2 regions of the Mesorhizobium sp. M0898 genome follow, and region 1 is predicted to be linked to the other one. Evidence: predicted binding sites of a transcription regulator. Region 1 holds the regulator's gene; the other holds the start of a gene.
The links. The regulator PhoB, encoded in region 1, activates phosphate uptake and scavenging genes when phosphate is short. The targets are predictions, from matches to a motif close to TGTCATNNANCTGTCAT.
Positions count from the first base shown of each region.

Region 2: the regulator PhoB is predicted to act here: its motif matches at 1,612-1,628, upstream of phnC (phosphonate ABC transporter ATP-binding protein).

Region 1 is NZ_JAMYOE010000027.1:27,105-33,094, forward strand. It holds gene pstC (phosphate ABC transporter permease subunit PstC) at 1-788, shown strand, start outside; gene pstA (phosphate ABC transporter permease PstA) at 792-1,643, shown strand; gene pstB (phosphate ABC transporter ATP-binding protein PstB) at 1,640-2,443, shown strand; gene phoU (phosphate signaling complex protein PhoU) at 2,476-3,183, shown strand; gene phoB (phosphate regulon transcriptional regulator PhoB) at 3,200-3,889, shown strand; gene NKH90_RS23710 (ROK family protein) at 3,899-5,143, opposite strand; gene xylF (D-xylose ABC transporter substrate-binding protein) at 5,429-5,990, shown strand, end outside.
Region 2 is NZ_JAMYOE010000073.1:79-6,068, forward strand. It holds gene phnL (phosphonate C-P lyase system protein PhnL) at 153-860, shown strand; gene NKH90_RS32705 (DapH/DapD/GlmU-related protein) at 857-1,474, shown strand; gene phnC (phosphonate ABC transporter ATP-binding protein) at 1,710-2,558, shown strand; gene phnD (phosphonate ABC transporter substrate-binding protein) at 2,649-3,557, shown strand; gene phnE (phosphonate ABC transporter, permease protein PhnE) at 3,717-4,673, shown strand; gene phnE (phosphonate ABC transporter, permease protein PhnE) at 4,741-5,990, shown strand, end outside.

The DNA.
Region 1 (5,990 bases):
TCCTGACGACTGAGAGCTGGAATCCCGTTACGGAAAAATTTGGCGCACTGGCGCCGATCTACGGCACCCTGGTGACGGCGGCCATTGCCATCCTGATCGCGGTTCCGATCGGCATCGGCATTGCAATCTTTCTCACCGAGCTCTGCCCGCGCCCGCTCAGGCGCCCGATCGGCATAGCGGTCGAGCTGTTGGCCGGCATTCCTTCGATCATCTACGGCATCTGGGGCCTGTTCGTGTTCGCGCCGTTCCTGCAGACGACGATACAGCCCTTCATCATCAACATCTTCCACGGCGTGCCGGGACTATCCAGCCTTTTCGCTGGCCCTCCTTACGGCATCGGCCTTCTGACCTCGGCGCTGATCCTCGCCATCATGGTGCTGCCCTTCATCACCTCGATCACCAAGGACGTCTTCGATACGGTGCCGGCGGTGCTGAAGGAATCGGCCTATGGCATCGGTTGCACGACCTGGGAAGTGACCCGGCGCGTGGTCATTCCCTATACCCGCATCGGCATCATGGGCGGCGTCATGCTTGGCCTCGGCCGGGCGCTCGGCGAGACCATGGCGGTGACCTTCGTCATCGGCAACGCACATCGCATCAGTGCCTCCCTGTTCGCGCCGGGCACGACAATCTCGGCGACCATCGCCAATGAATTCACCGAGGCCGACGGCGACCTCTACACCTCCTCGCTGGTTTCGCTCGGCCTGATCCTCTTCGTCATCACCTTCCTGATCCTTGCCGCCGCCCGCTATATGCTGATGCGGATCGACGCCCGTACGGGAGCCTGACCGATGTCGACATCCTCATCGCTCCACAGCCGCCGCAAAGCCAGGAATTCGGTGATGATGGCGCTTTGCGTCGTCGCCGCGGGCATCGGGCTTGCCTGGCTGGCGCTCATTCTCGGCGCACTGGTCTATAAGGGCACAGCTGGGCTTTCGCTCGCGGTCTTCACCGAGATGACGCCACCACCGGGCGAGGCCGGCGGCTTGCTCAATGCCATCACGGGCAGCCTGCTGATGACGATCATCGCCGTTGTCGTCGGCACGCCGATCGGCGTGCTGGCGGGAACCTACATGGCCGAGTATGGACGCTTTTCGCGCATCACCACCGTCGTCCGCTTCATCAACGACATCCTGTTGTCGGCGCCGTCGATCATCATCGGCTTGTTTGTCTATGAGCTGATGGTGCGGCCAATGGGACATTTCTCGGCCATTGCCGGCGCCGTTGCGCTTGCCATCCTGGTCATTCCGGTGGTCGTGCGCACCACTGAAGACATGCTCAACCTGGTGCCGAACGCGTTGCGTGAAGCCGGTGCCGCGATCGGCGCGCCGCGCTGGGTGGTGATCCGTTCCGTCGCCTACCGCGCCGCATTGTCCGGCATCGTCACCGGCATATTGCTGGCGATAGCACGCATTTCCGGCGAGACGGCGCCGCTGCTCTTCACCGCGCTCAATAACCAGTTCTGGAGCAGCAATATCAACGCGCCGATGGCCAGCCTGCCGGTGACCATCTTCCAGTTCGCTCTCAGCCCTTACGAGGAATGGCAGCAACTGGCGTGGACCGGCGCACTCATAATCACCCTGACGGTTCTGGGCTTGAGCATCCTCGCCCGCAGCCTTACCGGACGCAGAGAGGACAGATGACACAGATGTTGTCCCCAGACATGACGATGGCCGAAACGGTCGCCGAGAAGACGAAGATCGAGGTCAAGAATCTCAACTTCTACTACGGCCAGAGCAAGGCGCTGAAGGACATCAGCCTGTCGCTGCCTGAGCGCAGTGTCACGGCCTTCATCGGCCCTTCGGGCTGCGGGAAATCGACGCTGCTGCGTGTATTCAACCGCATCTATGAGCTCTACCCAAAACAGACGGCCGAGGGCCAGGTGCTGCTCGACGGCAAGAACATTCTCGACCGGTCGCAGGATCTCAACCTCCTCAGGACCAAGATCGGCATGGTGTTCCAGAAGCCGACGCCGTTCCCGATGTCGATCTACGAGAACATCGCCTTCGGCGTCAGGCTCTACGAGAACCTCGGCAAGTCCGAGATGGACGGCCGCGTCGAACAGGCGTTGAAGCGCGCCGCGCTGTGGAGCGAGGTCAAGGACAAGCTCAACGCCAGCGGCTTGAGCCTATCCGGCGGCCAGCAGCAGCGGCTCTGTATCGCCCGCACCGTGGCCGTGAAGCCGGAAGTCATTCTGCTCGACGAACCGGCTTCGGCCCTCGACCCGCTGTCGACTGCCAAGATCGAGGAACTGATCGACGAATTGCAAGCCGACTACACGATCGTCATCGTCACCCACAACATGCAGCAGGCGGCGCGCGTGTCGCGCCAGACGGCCTTCATGTATCTGGGTGAACTGGTCGAGTTCGACCGGACCGAGAAGATCTTCACGTCGCCCCGCGAGAAGCGCACGCAGGACTACATCACTGGCCGCTTCGGCTGAGCCGTTCCGATCATGCATATGAGGACAGGACCATGGGCGAACACACAGTCGCTTCTTTCGACGAGGATCTCGAGCAGATCAGCAAGCTGATCCGCAACATGGCCGACCTCGCCGGTTCGATGGTCGGCGGGGCGACCAAGGCGCTGTTGAATTCCGACAACGTGCTGGCGCAACGCGTCGTTTCCGACGACGCCATCATGGATGCGCGTCAACGCGAACTGGACGACCGCGCCATCACCCTGATCGCCAAACGCCAGCCGATGGCCCACGATCTTCGCCATGTGGTCGGAGCGATCCGCATGGCGGGCGACCTCGAACGCATCGGCGACCTTGCCAAGAATATCGCCAAGCGCGTGAGTGCGGTCGGCCTCAGCGCCACGCCGCGGGACCTGTCGCATTCCATCGACGCGATGGCGCAGTTGGTTCTCATCCAGGTGCAGGGTGTCATCGAGGAATATGCTGCAGGCGATGCGGCCGCGTTGGCCAAGCTTCGTGCCGCCGACGAGCGCATCGACGTTAAATACACGTCCGTGTTCCGCGAGCTGTTGACCTACATGATGGAAGATCCGCGCAACATCACCGCTTGCACGCACCTGCTGTTCTGCGCCAAGAATCTGGAGCGGATCGGCGACCATGTCACCAACATCGCCGAAAATGCGTATTATGTGCTGACCGGCGAGCAATTGCCGGTCAATCGTCCGAAGCAGGACGAAACGACAATGTCCGCACCGGTGACATGATGGGGGTGCCCAGCCGATGATCGCACCACGCATAATGGTGGTGGAGGACGAGGAGCCGTTGGGTGTGCTGCTCCGCTACAATCTCGAATCCGAAGGCTACCAGGTCGAGGTGGTGACACGCGGCGACGAAGCCGAGATCCGTTTGCAGGAGAATGTGCCCGACCTTTTGGTGCTCGACTGGATGATACCAGCGGTTTCCGGCATCGAGCTCTGTCGTCGGTTGCGGGTGCGCCCCGAAACCGAGCGGCTGCCGATCATCATGCTGACCGCGCGCGGCGAGGAGAGCGACCGGGTGCGCGGTCTTTCGACCGGCGCCGACGACTATCTGGTCAAGCCGTTTTCGACACCGGAATTCATGGCCAGGGTCAAGGCGCTGCTGCGGCGCGCCAAGCCGGAAGTGCTGTCCAGCGTGCTGAAGGTCGGCGACATCGTGCTCGATCGCGAATCGCACAGGGTCTATCGCAAGAAGAGCGAAATCAGGCTCGGACCGACCGAATTCCGGCTGCTCGAGTTCATGATGCGGCATCCGGGCCGTGTCTTCTCGCGCAGCCAGTTACTCGATAATGTCTGGGGGGAGACAATCTACATCGACGAACGCACCGTCGACGTGCATGTCGGGCGGCTGCGCAAAGCCGTCAACAACGGCCGGATGCCGGATGTCATCCGCACCATCCGCGGCGCCGGCTATGCGATCAGGGAAGATTGACCCGCCTGGTCAGGCTACGTTCTTTCTGACGCTGGGCCTCATTTGCGCGCCCGGCGCGAAAATCTCCTGGTCGACGAAGCTTAACGCCCGCATCGCGCAGCCTTCGCGGATCAGAGGCAATTCGTTCGGCTCTGTATCGAAGGAGATCGAGCCTGAATGCTGGCCGCCGGCGGTCTGGGCGATTGCCTTCCGCAAGGCCGGCTCGATCAGATCGAAGGCGGCGGCACTGGCGCCGACCATCGCGACCGGTGCCGGATCGATCAGCGCGAACAGCGAGCCGAGACCGAAACCCAGCGCTTCGCCGGCCTTGCGGTAGGCCTCGCGTTCCGGCCCATCTTTCTCGCGCGCCCGGGCCGCCAGTGCGCGCATGTCGGCGTCGCTGACGTCGGCGACCGGTTCGCTGTCTTCGCTCATCTGCCTGGCGTTGCGCCAGATGGCGTAGTTGCCGGCATACGCCTCGATGCAGCCGCGCCGCCCGCAACGGCAGAGCGCGCCGCCCGGACGATGGATCATGTGGCCAAATTCGCCGCCCGAGGAATGCGTCCCGGTGAACAGTTCGCCCTTCAGCACCAGCCCCATGCCGATGCCATGCGAAAGCAGGATGGCGATGAAGTCATCGCGATAGCGATCCGGATTGCGCCAGCGCAAAGCCACCGCCATCATGTTGCAGTCGTTCTCCACCGTTGCCGGGATGCCGAATTCGTCCTCCAGCATGTCGGCAAAGGCGATGTCGGTCTGCGGCGTGATCGGCGACCACAGCATGGCGCGTGCAGGGGAGTCGGTAATGCCCTGAATCGCCAGGGCGATGCGGGCGACACTGCGGACGTCAAGATCTGGATCCTGCAGCCGGCGCCGGACGATGGCCATGCATTCACGGATCAGCTCGTCGCGCGGCATAGTCAGCGTGTCCAGCCGGCGCTGTTCCTCGGCGACCACCTGTCCCGTGTAGTCGATAATGGCGGCCGAAAGGAAATTCAGCGACAACACCACAGTCAGCACCGCCGCCGCTTCCGGGTTGAGGGCGAGGCCGACTTGCGGACGACCGCGTTTCAACGAAACGGGCTCACTTGGCTTGCTCTCGGCGAGGATGCCTTCCCGTATCAGGTCGGAAGAAATCGCCGATATGGTCGAATGACTGAGGCCGGTGGTAGCTGCGATCTCAGTACGCGATGGCTGGCCGGCCCGGCGCACCGCCGAGATCACCATCGCCCGGTTGCGCCGGCGCAAATCGTCATGGCGGATTCCGACCGACATTGTTTTGCTTTCCTCCCGGTTGCCGCGGCCGCTCATGAACCGGAAGCCGTCGGTAATGTCCGACAAATAGTGTCGGATGAGGCAAATAGTGTCAGATGCAGGTGGCGCTGTCATCGTTTATTCCGACGCTCGAAAAAACTCGCAGAGTCATCAAAATCCATCAGAATCGATGTTGACAGCAGCCGGAGATCGGGCCAGTATTTTTTCGAGGCTCGAAAAAATTAGAGCTTCTAAGCTGGTCTTTGAGCCAATTGGTCACGCCGTACGCGGCGCAGGGAGGATATGATGAAGAAATTCACGACCGCCATTCTGGCGGGTGTCGCCATGACGCTGGCGCTGGCGTCGGTGGCGCAGGCTAAAGACAAGGTCATCGGCGTTTCCTGGTCGAACTTCCAGGAAGAGCGCTGGAAGACCGACGAGGCCGCAATGAAGGCGGCCATCGAGGCCGCAGGCGACAAGTATATTTCCGCCGACGCACAGTCCAACCCCGGCAAGCAGCTCACCGACGTCGAGAGCCTGATCTCGCAGGGCGCCAACGCACTGATCATCCTGGCGCAGGACGCCTCGGCCATCGGGCCGGCCGTGCAAAAGGCGCTGGACGAAGGTATTCCGGTTGTCGGCTACGACCGGCTGATCGAGAACAAGGACGTCTTTTACCTGACCTTCGACAACAAGGAAGTCGGCCGCATGCAGGCCCGGGAAGTCTTCAAGGTGAAGCCGGAAGGCAACTATGTCTTCATCAAGGGTTCGGGTTCCGATCCGAATGCCGATTTCCTGTTTGCCGGTTCGATGGAGGTGCTGAAGGCGGCAATAGACAGCGGCAAGATCAAGAATGTCGGCGAGGCCT
Region 2 (5,990 bases), on a different contig from region 1:
AGATCGGTAGCTTTTATGTCCCGCCCGTTCTGCGACACAGGAGAATGGCGAAACCGAATGCGACAGCCAATCTCCCCCCTTGAGGGGGAGATGGCCGGCAGGCCAGAGGGGGGTGTTGGCCCGCAGACGAATGACGATTGGAGAACCCTCTGATGGCAACCCCGCTCGTTGTCTCCGATGTCGCGAAGAGCTTCACCATGCATCTGCGCGACGGCATCAAACTGCCGGTGGTCGCTGGTGTCTCGTTCGCGATCAGGGCCGGCGAATGCGCCGTGCTCGGCGGCCCGTCCGGCGCCGGCAAGAGCTCGATCCTGAAGATGCTCTACGGCAATTATGCCGCCGACGAAGGCCAGATCATCGTCCAGCACGAGGGCGGGCTCATCGATCTCGCCTCGGCCAGCCCGCGCACCGTGCTTGCCGTGCGCCGGCTTACCATCGGCTATGTCAGCCAGTTCCTGCGCACCGTGCCGCGTGTCTCTGCGCTCGATGTCGTGGCCGAACCGCTGGTCGAGCGCGGCGAGGAGCGCGAGGTCGCGCACGGCAAGGCACGTGCCTTGCTGGCGCAGCTCAACCTGCCGGAAAAGCTCTGGGCGCTGCCGCCGGCGACGTTCTCCGGCGGTGAACAGCAGCGCGTCAACATCGCGCGCGGCTTCATCACCGAGCACCCGATCCTGCTGCTCGACGAGCCGACCGCTTCGCTCGACGCCAGGAACCGCGACGTGGTGATTTCCCTGATCGCCGCCAAGAAGGCGGCGGGCGTCGCTTTGCTCGGCATCTTCCACGACCACGACGTGCGTGAGGCGGTGGCCGACCGTATCATCGACGTGACCGCCTTCGCCGCCGGAAAAATTGCCGCATGACAAGGAAACTGTCGGAGGCGCCGGTGATCCACGAGACGGCGCAAGTCGAGAACTCGACGCTTGGCCGCTGGACCGAGATCACCGAGCGCTGCCGGGTTTCCGAAAGCACGCTCGGCGACTATTCCTACATGATGCAGGACTGCGGCGTCTGGTGCGCAACGATCGGCAAATTCGCCAACATCGCCGCAAGCGTGCGCATCAACGCTACCAACCATCCGACCTGGCGGCCGACGCTGCACCATTTCACCTATCGCGCCTCGGATTATTGGGACGACGCCGAGCACGAGAGCGAATTCTTCGCCAAGCGCCGCGCCAAACGCGTCACCATCGGCCACGACACCTGGCTCGGCCACGGCTCGACCATCCTGCCCGGCGTCATCGTCGGCGATGGCGCGGCGGTCGGTGCCGGTGCGGTGGTGTCGAAGGACGTCGCGCCCTACACCATCGTCGCCGGCGTACCGGCCAAGCCGATCCGCGAACGCTTCGACCGCCGCACCGCGGAACGCTACCAGGCGCTCGCCTGGTGGGACTGGGATCATGCAAGGCTGCGCGCCGCGCTCGACGATTTTCGGGAGCTGTCGGCGGAGGCGTTTCTGGAGAAATATGGCGGCTAAGGGATCGTGAATGGTGAACGGTGAATGTGAATGGGGGCAGCGGACAGGTTTCGAGACTCAGGGAAGCCGTTCTTATCACCATTCACCATTCGAGCTTCTCGCGCCGAGTTGATCCCGCCCCGCTCCAGGCTGTGGGCAGTAACAAAACTGACATCGTTCCGACACCGCAGGTTCATGCGGCTGCGCTAGCCAGGGTTAACAGACCTTCAATTGCGATTGGACTGGAGCCTGCACCATGTCAGCTACGCTCGAAATCCGCGGCGTCACCCGCCGGTTCGGCAAGAACACCGCCGTCAGCAATGTTCACATCTCGATTCCGCAGGGCCAGATGGTCGGCATCATCGGCCGTTCAGGCGCCGGCAAATCAACGCTTCTGCGCATGATCAACCGCCTCATCGATCCCAGCCAGGGATCCATCCTGTTCAACGGCGTCGAGGTCTCCGGGTTGCGCGGCTCGCCGCTCCGGCGATGGCAGCGCGACTGCGCCATGATCTTCCAGCAGTTCAATCTCGTGCCGCGCCTCGATGTGCTGACCAATGTGCTGCTCGGCCGGCTCAACCACCGCTCGACGCTGTCCAACCTATTTGGCATGTTCTCCCGCGGTGAATGCGCCGAGGCGGTTGCAGCCCTCGAGCGCCTCGACATCGCCCGCACCGCCCTGCAGCCGGCCGGCACGCTTTCCGGCGGCCAGCAGCAGCGCGTTGCGATTGCGCGCGCCATGATGCAGCAGCCGAAGGTGTTGCTGGCGGATGAGCCGATTGCCTCGCTCGATCCGCTCAACGCCAAGGTGGTGATGGATTCGCTGCAGGACATCAATTTGCGCGAGGGCATCACCGTCATCACAAATCTGCATACGCTGGATACGGCCCGCACCTACTGCAACCGCATCATCGGCATGGCCGCCGGCAAGGTCGTCTTCGACGGCTCGCCCGAAGCCCTCAACCGCGAGGCCGTGCGCATGGTCTACGGCACCGACAGCAATGGCGGCGAAATCTCCGAGGCCATCACCTCCACCAGTGTCGCCATCAAACAGAAAATCGCTGCATCCGCCGGACCGCTCGAGCCCGCATTCCCGGGATATTGAGAACGGCCTGATCGCCCGCCCGCGTCAAAGGCACCTGTCAAAAAATTCTAACGCTACCGGCGCGAGGCCGGGACCAACAGGAGAGAGATAATGTTCAGGAAGATGGTTTTTGGCGCCGTTTCATTGCTCGCCATCGCGGCAAGCGCCGCTCACGCCCAGGATATCAAGGAATTCCGCATCGGCATCCTTGGCGGTGAAAACGAAGCGGACCGGCTGCGCAACTTTCAGTGCCTCGCCGATCACCTGAAGTCCGAATTCGGCTTCGAGAAGGTCTCGTTGTTCCCGGCCGCCGACTATGACGGCGTTATCCAGGGCCTGCTCGGCGGCACGCTCGATTTCGCAGAGCTTGGCGCGTCGGGCTATGCCAGCGTCTACCTCAAGGATCCGAACGCCGTGACCCCGATCCTCACCACCCAGCAGACCGACGGCGCGACCGGCTATTATTCGATCGGCCTTGCGCTGAAGTCGTCCGGCATCACCGACATCAAGTCGGCCAAGGGCAAGAAGCTCGGCTATGCCGACCCGGATTCGACCTCCGGCTACCTGATCCCGCTGACCCAGATCCCGAAGGACACCGGCGCTTCGAACGAAACCTTCTTCGCCTCGACCCAGTTCAATGGCGGCCACGAGAACAACCTTCTCGCGGTTCGCGACGGCAAGGTCGATGTTGCGGTTGACGACTCCTCGGGCATCGGCGACTTCAAGAACGGCTACACCTCCGGCACCTTCCACAAGGAAGTCGCCAAGGGCGCCGTGGACCCCAACGATTTCGTTGAAGTCTGGCGCTCCGGCTTGATCCCGAACGGCCCGCTGGTCGTGCGCACCGCACTCGGCGGCGACATGAGCGCCAAGCTCGCCAACTTCTTCACCGGCCTGCCGGCCAAGGACAAGCCTTGCTTCGAGGCCATCGAAGGCGGCGATTTCACCGGCTATGTTCCGGTGAAGCCGGACTTCTACAGCGTCATCGTCGAAGCCCGCAAAGCCGCGATCGGCGGCTGACGACAATTTCGAAAAGGACGGCGTCCATTAGAGCGACGTGCGTCCACTTGGACGCACAAAGTACGCTCTAACACTTAGATGCCGCATCGTGCTTTCCGAAAGTCGACTTTCGGGCCGATGCGGTCGCCGCCCTTTTTGTGTGTCCGCTCGTGACCCCGTATGACCTTCGCCGCTACAATTCGTTCAGACGCGGTCCGGCAGGCAGCAGACGCCTGGCGACGCCAGACGTCCTTGCGACGGTTCTACACGGCGCTCGGCATCGGCTCACTGCTTGTCGCCATGTGCACAGCCATGTGGTTCGCCGACGAGGCCAATGCCGGACATTTCTTCGATCGGCTGCCGCACATACTGGATTTCCTTAGTTGGCTTGTTCCCAAGGACTGGAACGACGTCTGGCGGGCGCTGTTCGACATCGCATCGCCGCATGACAAGGGCAGCCAAGAGTTCAACTTCCCGCTTGGCCGCGTCTATCTCTGGGGCGGCTTTTATCTACCCGAATATTTCGAGCTGATGCTCACCACGCTTAACGTGGCGCTGGTTTCCACTTTCATCGGCTTTGTCTTTGCGGTGCCCTTTTCCTTCATCGCCGCGCGCAACTTGACGCCCAGTCCGATGCTCAGGCTCGTCGTAAAGCGCTTCATGGAACTGCTTCGCGCCTTCCCCGAGATCGTCATTGCCGGCCTGTTCGCAGCCATCCTCTCGACCGGCCCGGTCGCAGCCATCATCGCCATCGGCCTGCATTCCATCGGCGCCCTCGGCAAGCTCTTCTACGAGATCAACGAAAACATCGACATGCGCGCCGAAGAAGGCCTGCGCGCGGTCGGCGCCAACTGGTTCGAGCGCGTGCGCTTTGCCGGCCTGCCGCAAGTGCTGCCCAATTTCATGTCCTACACGCTGCTCAGGATCGAGATCAATGTGCGTATCTCGACCATTATCGGCGCGGTCGGCGGTGGCGGCATCGGCGAGGAACTGAAGCTCTCCATCTCGCGCGGCTTCGGCGCCAAGACGCTGGCATTGGTGCTGCTGCTGTTCACGACGATCTTCCTCGTCGACCAGTTTTCCGCCTGGCTACGCCGCAAGCTCGTCGGCGAGCAGGCATTCATGATGGGTGCCTGACCATGATCCCAAAAAGTGGATTCCGGTTTTTGGAAAAGATCATGGCAAATCAACAAGAAGACGGCCCATGGCCGCAATGACCGCCGATGAGATGCGGTCGATCGAGGAGCGCTTTCCCCAAGTGTTCCGGCGGCCCTTGTACAAACGCTTCGGCCCGCTGGTCCTGTTCACAGGCATCCTGCTCTATCTCCTCTACGCCTTGTGGTTCTTCAGCCTGCCGCAAGTGCTGAGGGAATCGCACTGGGAGCGCCTGCCGCTCTTCCTGACGCAATGGATCAGCTACGATCTGCAGCCGGAATTCCGTCTCGACCAGCCTCAGATCACACCCAGATACCCGCGTTTTTCGGCGCTCGGCGAAGACCCGCATCCCGATTGGGTCATCACCAACGCCAACGGTTCCTACACCATCCTGATCGACGGCCGGGCCAAATCGGTCATCTTCGACAAGACCGAGGCGACGCTGGTCGCCAATGGCCAGGCGGTGCCGATGTCGTTGACCAGCGGCAAACCGGTAATATCCGGCCCGGTGCCGGAGTGGATCACCGCGCATGACGATGAGATCGTCGCCAGGATGGGCTTTGCCGGCGAGGTCCGCATAACCGTCGATCGCGTCAAGGTCCGCAAACGCTTCCTCGGCTGGGCGAATTTCGTCTTCGACACACGCTCGCCCTTCTTCGGCAAGTCGCCCGGCGAGGTGGTCTCGTTGCTGATGTCCGGACCCCAGCTCAAGCCGGGCACATCAAACATTGCGCTGGCCGCCGACAATATCTGGAACAACGCCCAATGGCAGCATGGCGACGTCTGGACGAAGCTGTTCCAGACCATCGTCATGGCGTTTCTCGGCACCTTGCTCGGCGGCATCGTTGCCTTCCCGCTCGCCTTCTTCGCCGCCCGCAACATCACCCCGAGCGGCCTGCTTAGCCAGGTGCTAAAGCGGTTCTTCGATTTCATGCGTTCGGTCGACATGCTGATCTGGGCGCTGTTCTTCACCCGCGCCTTCGGCCCGGGCCCGCTTGCCGGCAGCGCCGCGATTTTCTTCACCGAGATCGGCACGCTCGGCAAAGTCTATTCGGAGGGCCTCGAGAACATCGACGACAAGCCACGCGAGGGCATCCAGTCGACCGGCGCCAACGGCTTGCTGGTGCAGCGCTATGGCGTGCTGCCGGAAGTGATCCCGGTCTTCATCAGCCAGACACTCTATCAGTGGGAATCCAACACCAGGGGCGCGACGATCATCGGCGCCGTCGGTGCCGGTGGCATCGGCCTGAAGCTCTGGGAGGCGATGCGCACCAATTCCAACTGGGCCAATGTCTTCTA